Regions from separate parts of the Paenibacillus sp. FSL R10-2199 genome, predicted to be linked through region 1. Evidence: riboswitches for the same ligand, from Rfam matches in the RefSeq annotation. Region 1 holds a riboswitch; the other holds the start of a gene.
What was found. A riboswitch is a leader RNA that binds a small molecule or an ion and turns the genes downstream of it on or off. The one in region 1 is predicted to bind glycine.
Positions count from the first base shown of each region.

Region 1 (7,808 bases):
CTGTAACCCAGGAAGATCATTAGTGTATGGCTTATCATGATCGCCAGTGCATAATTACTGCCGAAGCGCATGAATGATACCATAGCGGTTGCCAGATTCAGGACTGCCGAGATATAGCCGATGCGAAGCATGTAGAACCTCCTTGCTCAAACGGTACGGTCCTTATCCTTATTTCAAGACAACATAGCCGTTTTCACTTGTGATTTTTGACTGCAGATTTTTCTATTTTACAGCGCTTGCAGGTTCATTTACAGGTCCAATGCTGAATGTTTTTTATTCCGTGATTGTATGTTATAATACTTTCTTTTAAAATCGGTTATATAGGAAATGGTAAAAATGGAGGAGGATCGTCGTGAGAATCTTTGAACAATCGAGAGCATGGAGCGTGCCTGGAGATTTGGAAGCACAGCAGCTTGAAGCCTTCCGGCCGCTTGACGCAGAGCAAATCGAATTACATAGCGGGCAGTCCGGGGTTTCTTTTCCAGAAGAATCGAAAGAGCATATCTATCATAGAGCCATGATATCTTCCATCCGCAGTGAAATGAATAAATTAAGCCAGCTGCTCTCTATTCCTTATGTTGTATTCCTGACGGACAAGGCGGGTACCATTCTGGAGCTGGTCTGTTCTTCTCCGGTCACCCGGGATGAGATGGAACAGGCGGAGCTGCGTCCGGGGGTTAGCTTATGCAGGCAGCGCTCGGGGATGAATGCCGTATCCTTGGCCATGGAGATGAAATGCATCGGGGTAGTGAGGGGGACGGAACATTCCGACCAGGCCTTCCAGAACTGGAACTGTGTGTGTGCTCCGCTGCAGAATGAGGATACCGTCTTCGGATATGTGGACATTTCTTTTAATAGAGGAGAACCGATTGAATTCGCCATTCCGTTCGTTCAGCAGATTGCCGAGAATATTATGGAGAAGTGGATGGAGAAGAACCCGGAGATGCAGCAATACCGCCTGGAAGCCACTTTACAGGAATATAAGCTGACAGCGCGGGAGCAGGATGTAGCACGGCTATGGTTACTTGAGAAAAGCGCGCTGCACATCGGGAGTGATCTGGGCATCAGTGAAGGCACGGTTCGGAATATGCTGAAGAGTATTTACAGTAAAATGCGGGTGAATGACCGCTTCCAGTTCGTCAAACGGCTAACGCCCTAGAAGGCGCGCAACGCTATATATACATAAGAATAGCCGGGCAGTGATACTAGCGTATCGCTTGCCCGGCTATTTATTTGCGGTGAAGTCATTTCGCCTGCGCGTTGCCGCCAGTCGCGTTTAGCCGCAGGAGCAGTTCAGTACCGGCTTCCGCGCGGCCTGGGTCTCATCCAGACGGCTGATCTCCGTGGTATGCGGTGCATTAATTACGATCTCCGGTGTCTCCTGCGCTTCCTTAACGATCTGAATCATCGTCTCAATGAAGCCGTCAAGCGTTTCCTTGCTTTCGGTTTCAGTCGGCTCGATCATCATACATTCCTCTACGGTCAGCGGGAAGTAGACAGTCGGCGGATGGTAGCCGAAGTCGAGCAGCCGTTTGGCCACATCCAGGGTACGTACGCCGTACTGCTTGAGGTTTCTGCCGGACATGACGAATTCATGCTTGCAGACACCCGGGAATGGAATTTCGAAATAAGGTGCCAGACGGTGCATCATGTAATTGGCATTCAGCACAGCGTTCTCGGACACCTCGCGCAGTCCGTCCGGGCCGTAGGTGCGGATATAGGCGTAAGCGCGGACCAGAATACCGAAGTTGCCATAAAAGGCTTTGACGCGGCCAATAGATTGCGGCCCGCCGGAGTCAAGCGAGAAGCTGCCGTCTTCGTTCTGCACCACCGACGGCTGGGGCAGGAACGGAATCAGCTTCGCCTTCACGCCGACCGGTCCGGCTCCCGGACCGCCGCCGCCGTGCGGCGTACTCATCGTCTTGTGCAGGTTGAGATGGACCACATCGAAGCCCATATCGCCCGGGCGGGTGATGCCCATGATGGCGTTGGAGTTCGCTCCGTCATAATAGAGCAATCCGCCGGCTTCATGGACAATCGCGGCGATCTCGACGATCTGCGTCTCGAACAGTCCGAGAGTACTCGGGTTCGTGAGCATCAGCGCGGCGGTGTCGCTGCCGACCGCGGCCTTCAGCGCTTCGAGGTCGACCATTCCCTTATCATTGGAAGGAATGGTGACGGTGTCGAGTCCGGCGGCTGCGGCGCTGGCCGGGTTGGTGCCGTGCGAGGAATCCGGCACGATGACCTTGGAGCGGACCTCGCCGCGGCTCTCATGGTAGGCGCGGATCATCATCAGGCCGGTCCATTCGCCATGGGCACCGGCGGCAGGCTGCAGGGAGACGGCATCCATGCCGGTCAGTCCGGCGAGATCCTTTTGCAGCGTATACATCAGCTCAAGTGCACCCTGGATACTCTCTTCCGGCTGGTACGGATGGATCTTGGCAAGGCCGGGGAAGCGGGCCACATCCTCATTGATCTTCGGATTATATTTCATCGTACAGGAGCCGAGCGGATAGAAGCCGTTATCGACCCCGAAGTTACGCCGGGACAGGGCAGTATAGTGGCGGATAACATCCACTTCGGAGACTTCCGGCAGCACTACCGGCTCGCTGCGGAGCAAGCCCTCAGGAATCAGTGAGCTGATGCTCTCTTCCTGCGGCACATCACATAGAGGCAAAGAGTAAGCCGAGCGGCCGGGGCGGCTTAATTCAAAGATCAGGGTTTGTTCCGGTTTCATATACAGCCCTCCAGTGCAGTGGCGAATTCGTCAATTTCGGTCTTGCTTCTTTTCTCAGTCACGGCAACCAGCATATGTCCGGCAAGCTCCGGATACTCACGGCCCAGATCATAGCCGCCCAGATAACCTGCCTTCAGCAGCCTGGAGTTCACTTCACTGACACTGCTGCCTTCCGGGAGCTTCAGGACAAATTCATTGAAGAACGGGGCGGTGAAGACGCGCTCTGCACCGGTGATTTCAGCCAGCCGTCCGGCGGCGTAATGGCTCTTGCGGATGTTCAGCTCACCAACCTCGCGCATGCCCTCCTTGCCCATCACGGACAAGTAGACGGATGCGCATAACGCCAGCAGCGCTTGGTTAGAGCAGATATTCGACGTCGCTTTCTCGCGGCGGATATGCTGCTCACGCGCCTGCAGGGTCAAGACGAAGCCGCGCTTGCCGTTACGGTCAACGGTCTGGCCGACGATCCGGCCCGGCATGCGGCGCATCAGCGGTTCGGCAACCGCGAAGAATCCGCAGGTTGGTCCTCCGAGCGATGCAGCGATACCCAGCGGCTGTGCATCGCCGACTACGATGTCGGCGCCCAGCTTGCCGGGCGTTTCCAGCACGCCGAGTGCAATGGGATTCGCGCTGACCACGAGCAATCCCTTGACGGCGTGGATCAACGGCTCAATCTGGCGCAGATCCTCGATGCCGCCGAAGAAGTTGGGCGACTGGACCAGAACGGCGGCAGTATCGGCATCAATGGCCTCAGCCAGCTTGGCAAGATCGGTAACCCCGTCCTTATAATCGATTTCCACGATTTGCAGGCCCCAGGCATTGGCCGAAGTACGCAGCACCTGGCGGGCTTCCGGATGAACCGTACGGGAGACAATCAGCTTTTTGCGTTTCGTGGCGCCTGTGGCCAGCACGGCTGCTTCGGAGAAGGCCGTTGCGCCGTCATACATACTGGCATTGGCGACCTTCATACCGGTCAGCTCACAGATATAGGACTGGAATTCGAAGATTGCCTGAAGCTCGCCCTGGCTGATTTCCGGCTGATAAGGGGTATAGGCAGTATAGAATTCCGAACGGGAAATAATATGGTTAATGACAACAGGAATGTGGTGGTCATAGAGGCCGGCGCCAAGGAAGCTGGCATGGGTATCAAAGTCGGCATTCTTGTCAGCCAGACCCTTCATATGGCGCAGCAGCGCATATTCGTCCAGCGGGCCGGACATCGGCATCGTTCCCTGGTAGCGGACAGATTGAGGGATATCAGCGAATAGCTCATCGATGGACTGAATCCCGACAGTCTCCATCATTTCTGCGCGGTCTTGCTCCGTCATAGGCAGATAGCGGTGCTTCATTACGGCTTCACTCCTTGGCTCTTTTTGTAGAACGGGGCTTTGATCACGGCAGCCTTCAGTTGCTTGCCGCGGATCTCCACATACACCTCTGTGCCGATCTCAGTATAGGCAGCATCCAGCAGGGCAAGTCCGAGATTCCGCTTCAGCGTTGGGGATTGAGTACCGGTTGTGACTTCACCGATCTTCACACCGTCGGCATATACAGGATAATGGGAGCGGGGAATCCCGCGGTCGATCATTTCAAGTCCCACAAGGCGGCGCGGGAGACCGGCTTCCTTCTGCTTCAGCAAGGCATCACGGCCGATGAAATCCGCTTTGTCCAGCTTCACGAAGAACTGGACACCCGCTTCGAGCGGCGTAATATCCGCCGAGAGCTCCTGGCCGTACAGCGGCAGCTTGGCTTCGAAGCGGAGTGTGTCGCGTGCGCCGAGTCCGGCAGGGGTCAGGCCATGCGGCGCGCCTGCGGCCAGCAGACCATTCCAGAGTGCAGCCGCTGTGTGGACCGGGGCGTACAGCTCAAAGCCGTCCTCCCCGGTATAGCCGGTGCGGGAGAGCAGTACAGATACGCCGCAGACCTCGGCGTGTTCGATGAAGTGGAAGGGCTTCAGCTCTGCGAGCGGGGCAGAGGTAACTTCGGCCAGAATCGTCTCAGCCAGCGGACCCTGCAGAGCGAGCAGCAGCGTCTCATCGGAGACGTTCTTCAGGCTGACACCGCTGAATTCAGCGGTGAGATGTTCCTGCAGCCACTGGAAGTCCTTGTCGATATTGGAGGCGTTCACGACGAGCATATAGCGCTCATGGCCCAGGCGGTAGACGAGCAGATCATCTACTACGCCGCCGCTCGGATAGAGCATCAGGGTATACTGCGCCGCGCCGTCTGCAAGGCGGCTGACGTCATTTGTGGTCAACTGCTGCAGGAAGGCTTCAGCGCCGCTGCCGTCAACCATGAATTCACCCATATGCGATACATCGAACAGTCCGGCCTGCTGGCGGACCGCTTCATGTTCCTTAACGATGCCAGTAAACTGCACCGGCAGCTCCCAGCCGCCGAAATCAATGCATCTGGACTCCGCATAAGCGGCATAGAGATCATAAAAAGGCGTTCTTCTCAAAGACTCCATCGTGTCACCCCTTAGTCTGTTTACATGCAAAAAAGGACAGGCGAAAGTCCATCAATGCACATCAAACATGCATCAATAGACGTTCGCTCTGTCCTTTGTACCTGAGAGTTACCCTGCTATCATGCCCGCAGGTTTCCCCGTTGGTGATCCGTTTCCTGTTGTCCAGGCTGTGGATGCTCTCCAGAGATGCGTCCGGCAAAGGTCCTTTTGCCTGAGAGATTCACCCATCCCGGGCTTACTCCTTCGGCGCTGCCCCTGAGGGTCAGTCTCTCCCTATGCCATCATTCGCAAACCATATGTTTTTCTACTGACTCCATTAAACCGGGTTTACAAGCACGCTGTCAATCAAAAAACGTCAAAAAGATGACAAATTTAATTTTCCTGTCAGTTATATTGACATTAGGCAAGGTCATAACTTAGGCTATAACTAAATTTAGAACTCCAAATGTGGAAAAGAGGCGGCTTGGAAATGAGTGAAGTGTTGGACAACCTGCTATACAGCGAAGAGCATGAATGGGCACAGCAGGGTGAAGGACGCGTAGTACGTGTGGGAATTACGGATCATGCGCAGCATTTATTGGGCGACATCGTGTTTGTTGAGTTTCCGGAAGTCGGCGCAGCCATTTCCGCGGGCGACAGCGTAGGCAGCATCGAGTCTGTTAAGACGGTGTCGGAGCTGTACTCGCCGGTATCCGGCAAGGTAACCAAGATCAACGACGCACTCGAATCCAGTCCGGAGCTGATCAATGATCAGCCATACGGCGGCGGTTGGATTTTTGAGCTGGAGCTTGACGGTGAGTTTGCCGAGGCAGCTTCCGGCCTGCTGGATGCGGCTGCTTATAAGGAATTGGTTGGGGAATAGTTTCAACCGTTTATGTACCCGGATTATTAGAATAGATGACTGAACTGGATTTACGAAAAGATGAACACGGCAGGCTTCTCTTATTACATTAGATGTCACTAATGTGAGAGGTCTGTCTTTTTGCGTTTCTGTATCACTCCGGAAAGCTAAGCAGCCCCGGATAAATGCGGGGAGCCAAGTGCCAAAGGGCGGGCAGCAGAGCCAGACCCGTAACGGCAAAGATAAGGCACAGCAATAGGAACCGGTATCTTTTTCTGGGACGGGTATTGGGTTTGAGCACGAAGTAATACACACCGGCCGAATAAAACGGGAAAAGCACCACGGCAGACATGCCCATACAGACCAGAAATGTGGATTCCCCGGCGGAGGAAGGGATCATGGCTTCCGGGTTATAGACCGGATTGATCTGCAGAAAGAGGATCACAAATGTCAGATAAGCGAAGAGTAAAAGAAGAGGGAAACAGCGGATGCGTCCATCCTCGGACAAACCGTACAGCATCCACCAGACCCCGAGCCAGGGCAGGGCAAAGGCTGCGCCGGCAATAAGGAAGTCAATGCCTATATACATCAGTTTATCGGGAGGATACACATGGGCCAGGTCCCCCCAGAAGTAATCGGAGGAGAAGAACATCATAAATACAGATAATAAACCAATGAAGAAGGTAATTATTCCCTGGGCAAAAACAATCATGATCAGCGAAACCAGCTGCCGCAGAAAATAGAGAAAACGGGTGGCGTCCGGTGTCGTTCCGTTTGTAGTCTGCATAGCGTTCAATCTCCTTATACTAGCAAATGGTTGCCGTGCCTTCTCATCTGCAGATCTCTGAGCTGATTCGCTTGCAGATACGTGTTATTCTTCCTCTTGAAGCTGCCGCAGGACAATAAGTTCGACCCGGCGGTTCTTCTGCCGTCCTTCAACGGTAGTGTTATCGTAAGCAGGTCTGGTATCCGCGTAACCGGCATATTGGAAAGTATCGGGGCTAAGCCCCTCGTTATCCAGGAAGAAGCGCAGCACAGAGAGTGCGCGGGCGCCGGATAGCTCCCAGTTATCCGTGTAATCTGAAGCGGCGGTTACCGGGACATTGTCGGTATGGCCTTCGATGCTGATCGTGGCACCGATTCCGCGGAACAGGCCGGAGAGCTGGCGCAGTGCCGGGAAGGCAGGTGATTTCAGCTCGGCTTTGCCGGCATCGAACAGGAACCGGTCGCTAAGCGTGATGGCAATGCCCTGCGGTTTATCCGCTACAAAGATCTGCTCCCCAAGGTTGTTATCTTCCACGTATTTGGTGATTACACCCATAAGCGCGGCCAGTTTGGCCTCCTGCTCACGAAAAGCGAGCTCACGCGCCGAAGGCTGGTGTTCTGCAGTTTCCCCGTTTTGCCCGGATGTATCTGTGCCCGTCCCGGTTCCGTTCGAACCACTCTCCTTCACATTGCCCCCGGAAGAAAGACCGCCACCAGTGCTTCCGCCTGCTTCCTGTTCATTCGAGACTGCGGCTCCCGTGTTCCCCTGATTACCATCCAGCACTCCATTTCCGCCTTCAAGCACAGGACTGCCGCTCTTAAAGGTATCAGATAATGAACCGGTAACGATCGTGTATTTTTGCGTATCCAGACTGCTCATGGCGTACAGGATGATGAAAAAAATGAGCAGAAGCGTAATCAGATCCGCATAGGTAATCATCCAGCGGTCCCGGTTCTCCTTACCTCTACTACGTCCCTGGCGGCGGTTTCTTTGT
Region 1 is NZ_JBBOBO010000001.1:1,602,231-1,610,038, forward strand. Features, by position in the region: gene NYE33_RS07025 (hypothetical protein) at 1-131, opposite strand, end outside; gene NYE33_RS07030 (LuxR C-terminal-related transcriptional regulator) at 353-1,159, shown strand; gene gcvPB (aminomethyl-transferring glycine dehydrogenase subunit GcvPB) at 1,277-2,737, opposite strand; gene gcvPA (aminomethyl-transferring glycine dehydrogenase subunit GcvPA) at 2,734-4,086, opposite strand; gene gcvT (glycine cleavage system aminomethyltransferase GcvT) at 4,086-5,207, opposite strand; glycine riboswitch at 5,294-5,393, opposite strand; glycine riboswitch at 5,397-5,492, opposite strand; gene gcvH (glycine cleavage system protein GcvH) at 5,677-6,069, shown strand; gene NYE33_RS07055 (hypothetical protein) at 6,203-6,835, opposite strand; gene NYE33_RS07060 (flagellar motor protein MotB) at 6,920-7,808, opposite strand, start outside.

Region 2 (7,808 bases), 510 kb from region 1:
CGCGAATCGTTCACCTACCTGCTGGTGCATACCCTCCAGACCAGCGGCCAGCTGCCGCTGCTTAATCTGATTCCGGTAGAGATCAAGGATAATGACAAGATCAATATCCTGAACTCGGGAGCCATTCAGACGGCCATCGCCTTGAAGATCGTGAAGCTGGATGCTGACGGCAAGTTCAATCCGCAGGCTGGAATCACCCGTACAGACGCGGCCGCTATGGTTAGCCAGGTTCAGGAGATCCTGAAGCGGGCTGCTGCGAATCAATAATACCCGGAACATTCCAATTTTCCGCAAGCAATTATCAGCTCAAAAAGCACATGTCAGCGGCTTGTGCTTTTTGGCATGTTCTATGATCGCCGCCGGGAAGCTTGTCAACACGATAGAGCTACAGCATCAGAATCATCAGAGCCTCATCCAGATATTCATCCCCAAGCTTCATCGCCTTCGGCTCTGTGCCATAGCAGATGAATCCAAGAGATTCGTATAGTCTTTTGGCAGCTACATTATTCGAGGTTACCGTTAAATTTAGAATTTCGAGCCCCGGCAACAGCCTCGCCCGGGCAATCAGCTCCACCATCAAGCGGCGGCCCACTCCTTGTTTACGGACATCTGAATCCACATATACTGAATATATATTAGCTTTATGATCAATTTTGGGCCGGCTCTCCCGGAAAAAAGTGACGATGCCCACCAGCCTCTCCTCACCATCAAAAGCTCCCAGCGTGAAATTATTCTCCGAGGGCTCCAGCCTGATGCGGGTGGTGACTATAGACAGCTTCTTTTCCGATTCATAGGAGCTGAGATAGGCTTCCGGATGCAGCCGCAGCGACTGTAGCCGAAGCTCGCGGTAAACCTCCGCATCCACGGATGTCAGCATTCTTAGGTACAACGGGTTTGCCTCCTCAAGGAACTTAGGGATTCCAAATTGACAAAATTGCAGAATTTGGCTATATTTAGACAGTGTAAAATTATATTTTAAACAATTTAATTTTTCCGTTAATCAATCTTACATAATTATGAAAAGAGGGATTTACTATGATGATCGTGAGTTTAATACTCGTGGCCTTGGTTGCACTGGAGCATGTGTATATTCTAGTGCTGGAAATGTTCCTGTGGACTACCCCGCGGGCGCAAAAATCGTTCGGCACCACTCCGCAGTTCGCCCGGGAAACGAAATCGCTGGCTGCAAACCAGGGATTGTATAACGGCTTTCTGGCGGCCGGTCTAGTCTGGAGCCTGCTGCATCCGAATGATACCTTCAGTGTTCAGCTTCAATTGTTCTTCCTGATCTGTGTTGCGGTTGCAGCCGTCTATGGCGGCATCACGGCCAAGAAATCCATTCTATTGGTTCAGGGCCTCCCGGCCTTCATTGCTCTGCTTGCCGTTATTCTGGCGAATCTGTAATTATGAGAATGGCCGCTCTTCCCTCACAGCTTCTGCGCGAACTGGTTCAGCTGCTCGGACATCGTCCGGATCTCCTCGATGAAGCTGGAGATTTCATTCGTTGAAGCAGCCTGCTCCTGCCCGACTGACGCAATCTGATGGATGGATTGGCTGATCTGCTTCATCGCGGCTTGGATCTCCCCCAGGGTATCCCGGATCCGCTGCGCAGACTGCTCGGTTTCCTTCGAGAATTTGCGGATTTCTTTCGCTACAACATCGAATCCCCGCCCCTTCTCTCCTGCGTGGGCAGCCTCAATGGCTGCATTAATCCCGAGCAGATTCGTCTGGTCGGCGACCTTTCTGAGGACAGCCAGCACTTCATCGCTTTTTTTGACACTTTCGGCGGTCGTTTCTGACTGGAGCAGCAGCTTCTGCGAGAAATCGGCAAGCAGCCCCGAGCCCTCTGCCACATGCCCAATCCGGGCGTTAGCCTGATTTAGGGAGACCGAGATCTGATCAGCGATTTCGCGCAGCTCGGTCTGTCTGCGGACCTGGATGCAGACCGCCCCGCAGACGCTTCCATCCTCTCCGTGTACCGGAAGAACCGTACCGACGAATTCATACCCATAGTAGTCCTTAGGGACATTAGCTTTCGAGAATTCATCATTTCTCAGCGCATGATACAGAGGTTCGTCCGCAAGAATTATCTGTCCTGCCCGAATTCCCAGATCAATGGACGTTCCAGGGAAATAAGCGATGAACTTCTCCACATCACAGACAGCAATAGATACATCATAGGGAAAAGCAGCTTTCAGGACCGGTGCCAGGTTCACTATATCTTCAAGGGAGCGGATAATGTTCTTCATGGATGTGGGTTCTCCTTCATTAAATCACTTCATTAAATCGCTTCATTGCACAGTACAGAAATATCTAGATTAAGGTTCGACATTTTTCAATGACTATCCTTTATTCAAAAACTTAATATTTAAAATTTAATCATGTCCTCTTAACTTAAGTCAATGAAGCCCTGCAGGCGCCTTAGTACAATATAACCACAATCAATAATCAATCAGGGGGTTATGCTAATGTCTGCTGCAGTGGCTCGAACCGGGGGAATATCGCTCATTGTAATGGCGGTTGCCGCCGCGCTCTCGTACGGATATGTCCAAGGGAGTCTGGTAGTGGATGGAGATGCCGCTGGTACCTTCGCCAATCTTCAGGCCTCTCCGTCGCTGTTCAGGGCCGGGATTCTGGGCTGGGTACTGATTATGGCCTGTGATGCGGCAGCTGCCTGGGCCTTATATCTGGTGCTGAAGCCTGTGCATCCGGGCCTGTCCCTGCTGGGAGCATGGCTGCGCCTGGCTTATACGGCAGTGTTGGGGGGTGCTGTCTCCAGTCTGATCGTGGTATCACTTCTTACCGGTAACAGGGAGGTTGCGCTTTCCGGCTTCACACGAGGGGAGCTGCAGGCGGAGGTCATGCTTCATCTTCATGCTTTTGAAGCGGTATGGTCGGCTGGTTTGATTCTGTTCGGGGGGCATCTGCTGATTATAGGTGTGCTGGCGTTATGGTCGGAGAATATTCCGAAGCCCGTCAGTGTGCTGCTGCTGCTGGCAGGCTTCGGCTATATTGTGGTTCATCTGTGCGGCACACTTGTGCCCGGGTATGGAGAATTCCTCCAAATCATCAAATGGGTGTTCATGCTGCCGATGACCGCAGGGGAGCTGGGGCTTGGCATCTGGCTGCTGTTCAAAGTCCCGGCTGCGCGTGTTCGCGCTCAAGCCGCTTCTTAATCCGGCTGAGCGACTCCGGTGTCATCCCGAGATAGCTGGCCAGCTGATGCTGGGGGACGCGGCTGATCAGGCCGGGCCTCCGATGCAGCAGTGCCTTGAGGCGGTCTTCGGGGGATGCCGCAATGAAGGCGGCGAATTCCGCCTGCACCTGTCCGAAATTCTCCTCGATCATCCGGCGTGTCATCAGCTCCAGCTGCGTGTGTCTGGCGTACATTTCCCTCTCGGTATTCAGCGAACCGACAACCAGTACGCAGTCCTCCAGACAAGTCAGGCTGTATTCCGACGAGGCATCCTCTTTATGCGCATTGAAGATAGCGATCGCCTGCTCCTCTGTGTAGAAATTCGAGGTGATGTCGCGGCCTGTGACGTCAACACTATGCTGCCGTACGCATCCTTTTAACACGAAATAGCAATGACCGGGAACCTCCCCCTGCCTAAGCAGCGTGGCTCCCTTGCTGTATTCCTCAACAAGAATCTCCTCCAGAATGGCCTGCTGCTGCTCTTCACTGAAGGAGGTCAGCCGGGTCATATATTGGAGTAATCTATGCTTCATGTTTCGGATTCCTCCTTATAATGCTACTGACAACATGTCAGTAGCGTTTGAACATTCTTGCACTCATGTATTGATTATACTGACATCCGCATCACTTTTCTCCTTCTTGCTCCGCATGGAGTACAGGACGAACAACAGAATGAACCATAGGGGCGTAAACAGCAGCGCCGGACGGGTATCATCTGCGAACAGCATAATGATCAGAATGGCGGCAAACAACGTTAATACCGCATAATTGATAACCGGTGTGAACGGTGCTTTGAATTTGGACGAGGCATGTAAGTCCGGACGGTTCTTCTTATACTTGATATGACATACGAGCACAACCCCCCACACCCAGATGAAGCAAATGGCGCTGATCGTTGTAACGATGCCGAAAGCCTGACCCGGAATAAGCTTGCTGAGCAGCGCCCCGGCCGATATAACTATTGTAGAAATAAATAAAGAGTTAGCAGGCACATGATTTCGGTTCAGCTTGCCGAGCTGCGGGGAGGCCTGATCCCTTCTGCTCAGATTATACAGAATCCGGCTGGTTGAGAACATCCCGCTGTTGCAGGCGGAAGCCGCTGAGGTTAAGACGACGAAATTGATAATACCTGCAGCAACCGGAATCCCGACCAGACTGAAGGTCCGCACAAAAGGACTTTCAGCCGCACTGAGCTGGGTCCACGGGTTAATGCACAGCAGGACGAAGAGCGCGCCTACATAGAAGAAGAGAATCCGCAGAGGAATTTTGTTAATCGCCGAGGGGATATTTTTCTCCGGATCTGCTGTTTCTGCGGCTGATACACCCACAAGCTCCACACCGACATAAGCGAACACAACCATCTGGAAGGAAAATAAGAAGCCCTTGACACCGTTCGGGAACACGCCCCCGTGCTCCCAGAGATTGCGGACCGTCACCGATCCCGCATCCGTCTTGAACCCGATGACCAGCAGAATGATTCCCAGGCCAATTAAGGCAAGAATCGTGACGACTTTGATTAGGGCAAACCAGAATTCGAGTTCGCCGAAGCTTTTGACCGTCAGCAGATTGAGTCCTAACAGAATAATCAGGCAGATGACGGCCGGTACCCACTGCGGGATATCGAACCAGTACTGCACATAAACGCCCACTGCAATCACATCCGCCATCGCCGTCATAATCCAGCAGAACCAGTAGGTCCAGCCTGTAATGAACGCAGCCCGCGGCCCCAGATAGTCTTCAGCAATGTCCGTAAAAGATTGATATCCCGCTTTGGAGAGCAGCAGCTCACCCAGCGCCCTCATCACAAAAAACACGGCAATTCCCACGAGTAAATACGTGATCATAATGGACGGCCCGGCCTGCTGAATCGCTCTGCCTGATCCCAGGAATAACCCCGTACCAATCGTGCCGCCGATAGCGATCAGCTGTACATGACGGTTCGCCAAATCTCTCTTTAATTCTGTCTGTGCCATTGCCTTTTTCCCCCTTAATGTGTACAACGCTATGCTGCCAAATAACATAAAAAAGAGATTGGATATCATCCAATCTCCCGGTTCATAAGAATATCAAAATAAGCTACCTGCGCCGCTGACCGTAATTAATCAGCATAACAAATACAAATTCCGTACTCTTCTGTCCTTTTGCCTGAGATTGTGAACCCTTCGGCGCTGCGGTCTCCCGCAGTCTCTCCAGAAGCTGCTCCTGCTATAGTGTGATCCATAGCAATCATAGCCCGTGTGATGTATTAAATTGGTGAAGCGTTAATGCATTCTGATATTCTAACATATTACTCGGCATGTGAGTATTGAACAGTGATAAAAGTCTCCTACCTATGGCTAGATGTCTAGGGTGCGCTCCTGCACTACAGCGGCATAAATGTTGTACGTTTTGCAACTTGGATGCGCAGATACCCGGTTGTTTAGATAGATTGTTGTATGAAATACAACAATTTTCGATTTAGTCCAATTTAATGAAGCGAATGTTGTATTTTGTACAGGATTTTAGAAAATCACGGGCACGGAGGATGAGTTTGCCGGTAATACCTTGGCTCCGCATTAAAAAAAAGCAGACAGGCAACAGCCCATCCGCTCATTTGATCCAACATTATTCCGCTATTTATTTAATGATTACATAATCCAGGCCAACCAGCTTGGCGTAGGTAACGATCTGATCTGTAGTCAAGTTGAGCGACACCACGGTATGGTGGCCGCCGCCATTCTCGATCCATGCCTTAATTCCATCCTGGAAGTTAGGCTTCACCTGCCAGAGCACACGGGCCACTGGAAGATTCGGAGCCGGAACCGTCGGCTCGAAGGCAGTAACTTCATTGATCAGCAGCTTGTAATGCGTGCCGAAGTCAGCCATCGATACCACGACGCCTTCGCCAGCCTTGCCGTCGAATACGAGACGGGCCGGATCTTCGCGGTCGCCGATTCCCAGCGGAGACACAAGCACCTTCGGCTTGTTGCTGGCCAGGCTCGGGTCAACCTCAAGCATGTGGGACTGCAGAATCGCTTCCTGTCCGGCAGCCATTTCATAGGTGTAATCTTCCATGAATCCGGTGTTCAGGTTGTGGCTCATCACCTTCATCAGGCGGTCCAGGGCCGCTGTCTTCCAGTCCCCTTCGCCGGCGAAGCCGTAGCCTTGTGCCATCAGACGCTGAACGGCAAGACCCGGAAGCTGCTTCATGCCGTGCAGGTCTTCGAAGTTCGAAGTGAACGCATTGTAGTTGCCGGCATCCAGGAAGCGTTTGAGGGCAATTTCATAGCTGGCCTGTACCTTCACGCTGGCTTCCCATGCTTCTTTGCTGTATGAACCGTAATCGAAATCATACTGCTCTGCATATTCAGCGAACAGCGCATCAATTTCTTCTTCCTTCACTTCGTTTACATACGCAACCAGGTCGCCGATCCCGAAGTAATCCACGGTCCAGCCGAACTGAATCTGGGCTTCTACCTTGTCGCCTTCGGTAACGCCCACGTTACGCATGTTGTCGCCGAAGCGGGCCACTTTGATGTTGAAGCTTTCGTTATATGCAACGGCAACGTCCATCCATTCGGCAATTTGCTTCTGGACTTCGGCGCGTTCCCAGTACCCTACCACCACTTTGTTCTGTTTCTTCAGGCGGGCATTGATGAACCCGTATTCACGGTCGCCATGGGCAGCCTGGTTCAGGTTCATGAAGTCCATATCCAGAGTAGCCCAAGGAATGCTCTCATTGTATTGGGTAGCCAGGTGTAGAAGCGGCTTCTGCAGCAGCTTCGTGCCGCGGATCCACATTTTGGCCGGGGAGAAGGTATGCATCCAGGTGATGACACCCGCAACCTCGTCACGGTAGTTGACTTCTTTCATGATCGAAGTGATTTTGTCTGCGCTGACCGCCAGATCCTGCAGCACCAGCGGATAAGGCAGCACACCGCTGTTATTGAGGGCATCCGTCATCTCCTGTGCATGAGCTTTGACTTCACCGAGGGCTTCTTCTCCGTACAGATGCTGTGATCCTACAACAAACCAGAATTGCTTAGCGCTTACTGTTGACATATTATTTCATCCTCTTCTCTTGGATAATATATAAATCAGATTATTTCTGACCGTAATAAGCGCCTTTACCATGCTTGCGCAGATAGTGTTTATCCAGAATCCGCTGCGGCAATTCTTCAGCGAAATGGTTCAGCTCGCGGGCAAAATGGTTCAGCTTGGACACTTCCTCCAGCACCACGCTGTTCATCACTGCATCATGGGCATTCTTCCCCCAGGTGAACGGGCCATGGCCTTTCAGCAAGACGCCGGGAACTGCCATAATATCAAGGCCCCGCTGTTCAAAAGTCTCAATGATCACGCGTCCGGTCTCCGCTTCATAGCCGCGGTCAACCTCCTCCTGCGTCAGGAAGCGCGCGCAGGGTACCGCGCCATAGAAGGTGTCGGCATGTGTCGTGCCCATTACAGCAACATCCAACCCGGCCTGCGCCCAGATGGTCGCCCAGGTCGAATGCGTGTGCACGATGCCGCCGATTTCTGCATAATGCTTGTAGAGTACGGCATGGGTCGGTGTATCCGAGGATGGTCTCATCTCCCCTTCAACCACGTTACCGTCGAAATCCACTACGACCAT
Region 2 is NZ_JBBOBO010000001.1:1,095,017-1,102,824, reverse strand. Features, by position in the region: gene NYE33_RS04890 (S-layer homology domain-containing protein) at 1-267, shown strand, start outside; gene NYE33_RS04885 (GNAT family N-acetyltransferase) at 386-889, opposite strand; gene NYE33_RS04880 (DUF1304 domain-containing protein) at 1,036-1,404, shown strand; gene NYE33_RS04875 (methyl-accepting chemotaxis protein) at 1,428-2,249, opposite strand; gene NYE33_RS04870 (DUF4386 domain-containing protein) at 2,469-3,176, shown strand; gene NYE33_RS04865 (Crp/Fnr family transcriptional regulator) at 3,133-3,729, opposite strand; gene NYE33_RS04860 (amino acid permease) at 3,793-5,169, opposite strand; glycine riboswitch at 5,320-5,399, opposite strand; gene araA (L-arabinose isomerase) at 5,813-7,237, opposite strand; gene NYE33_RS04850 (L-ribulose-5-phosphate 4-epimerase) at 7,278-7,808, opposite strand, start outside.
Region 2: it holds a riboswitch for glycine, as region 1 does, so the genes downstream of both, NYE33_RS04860 (amino acid permease) here and gcvT (glycine cleavage system aminomethyltransferase GcvT) in region 1, are expected to answer to the same signal.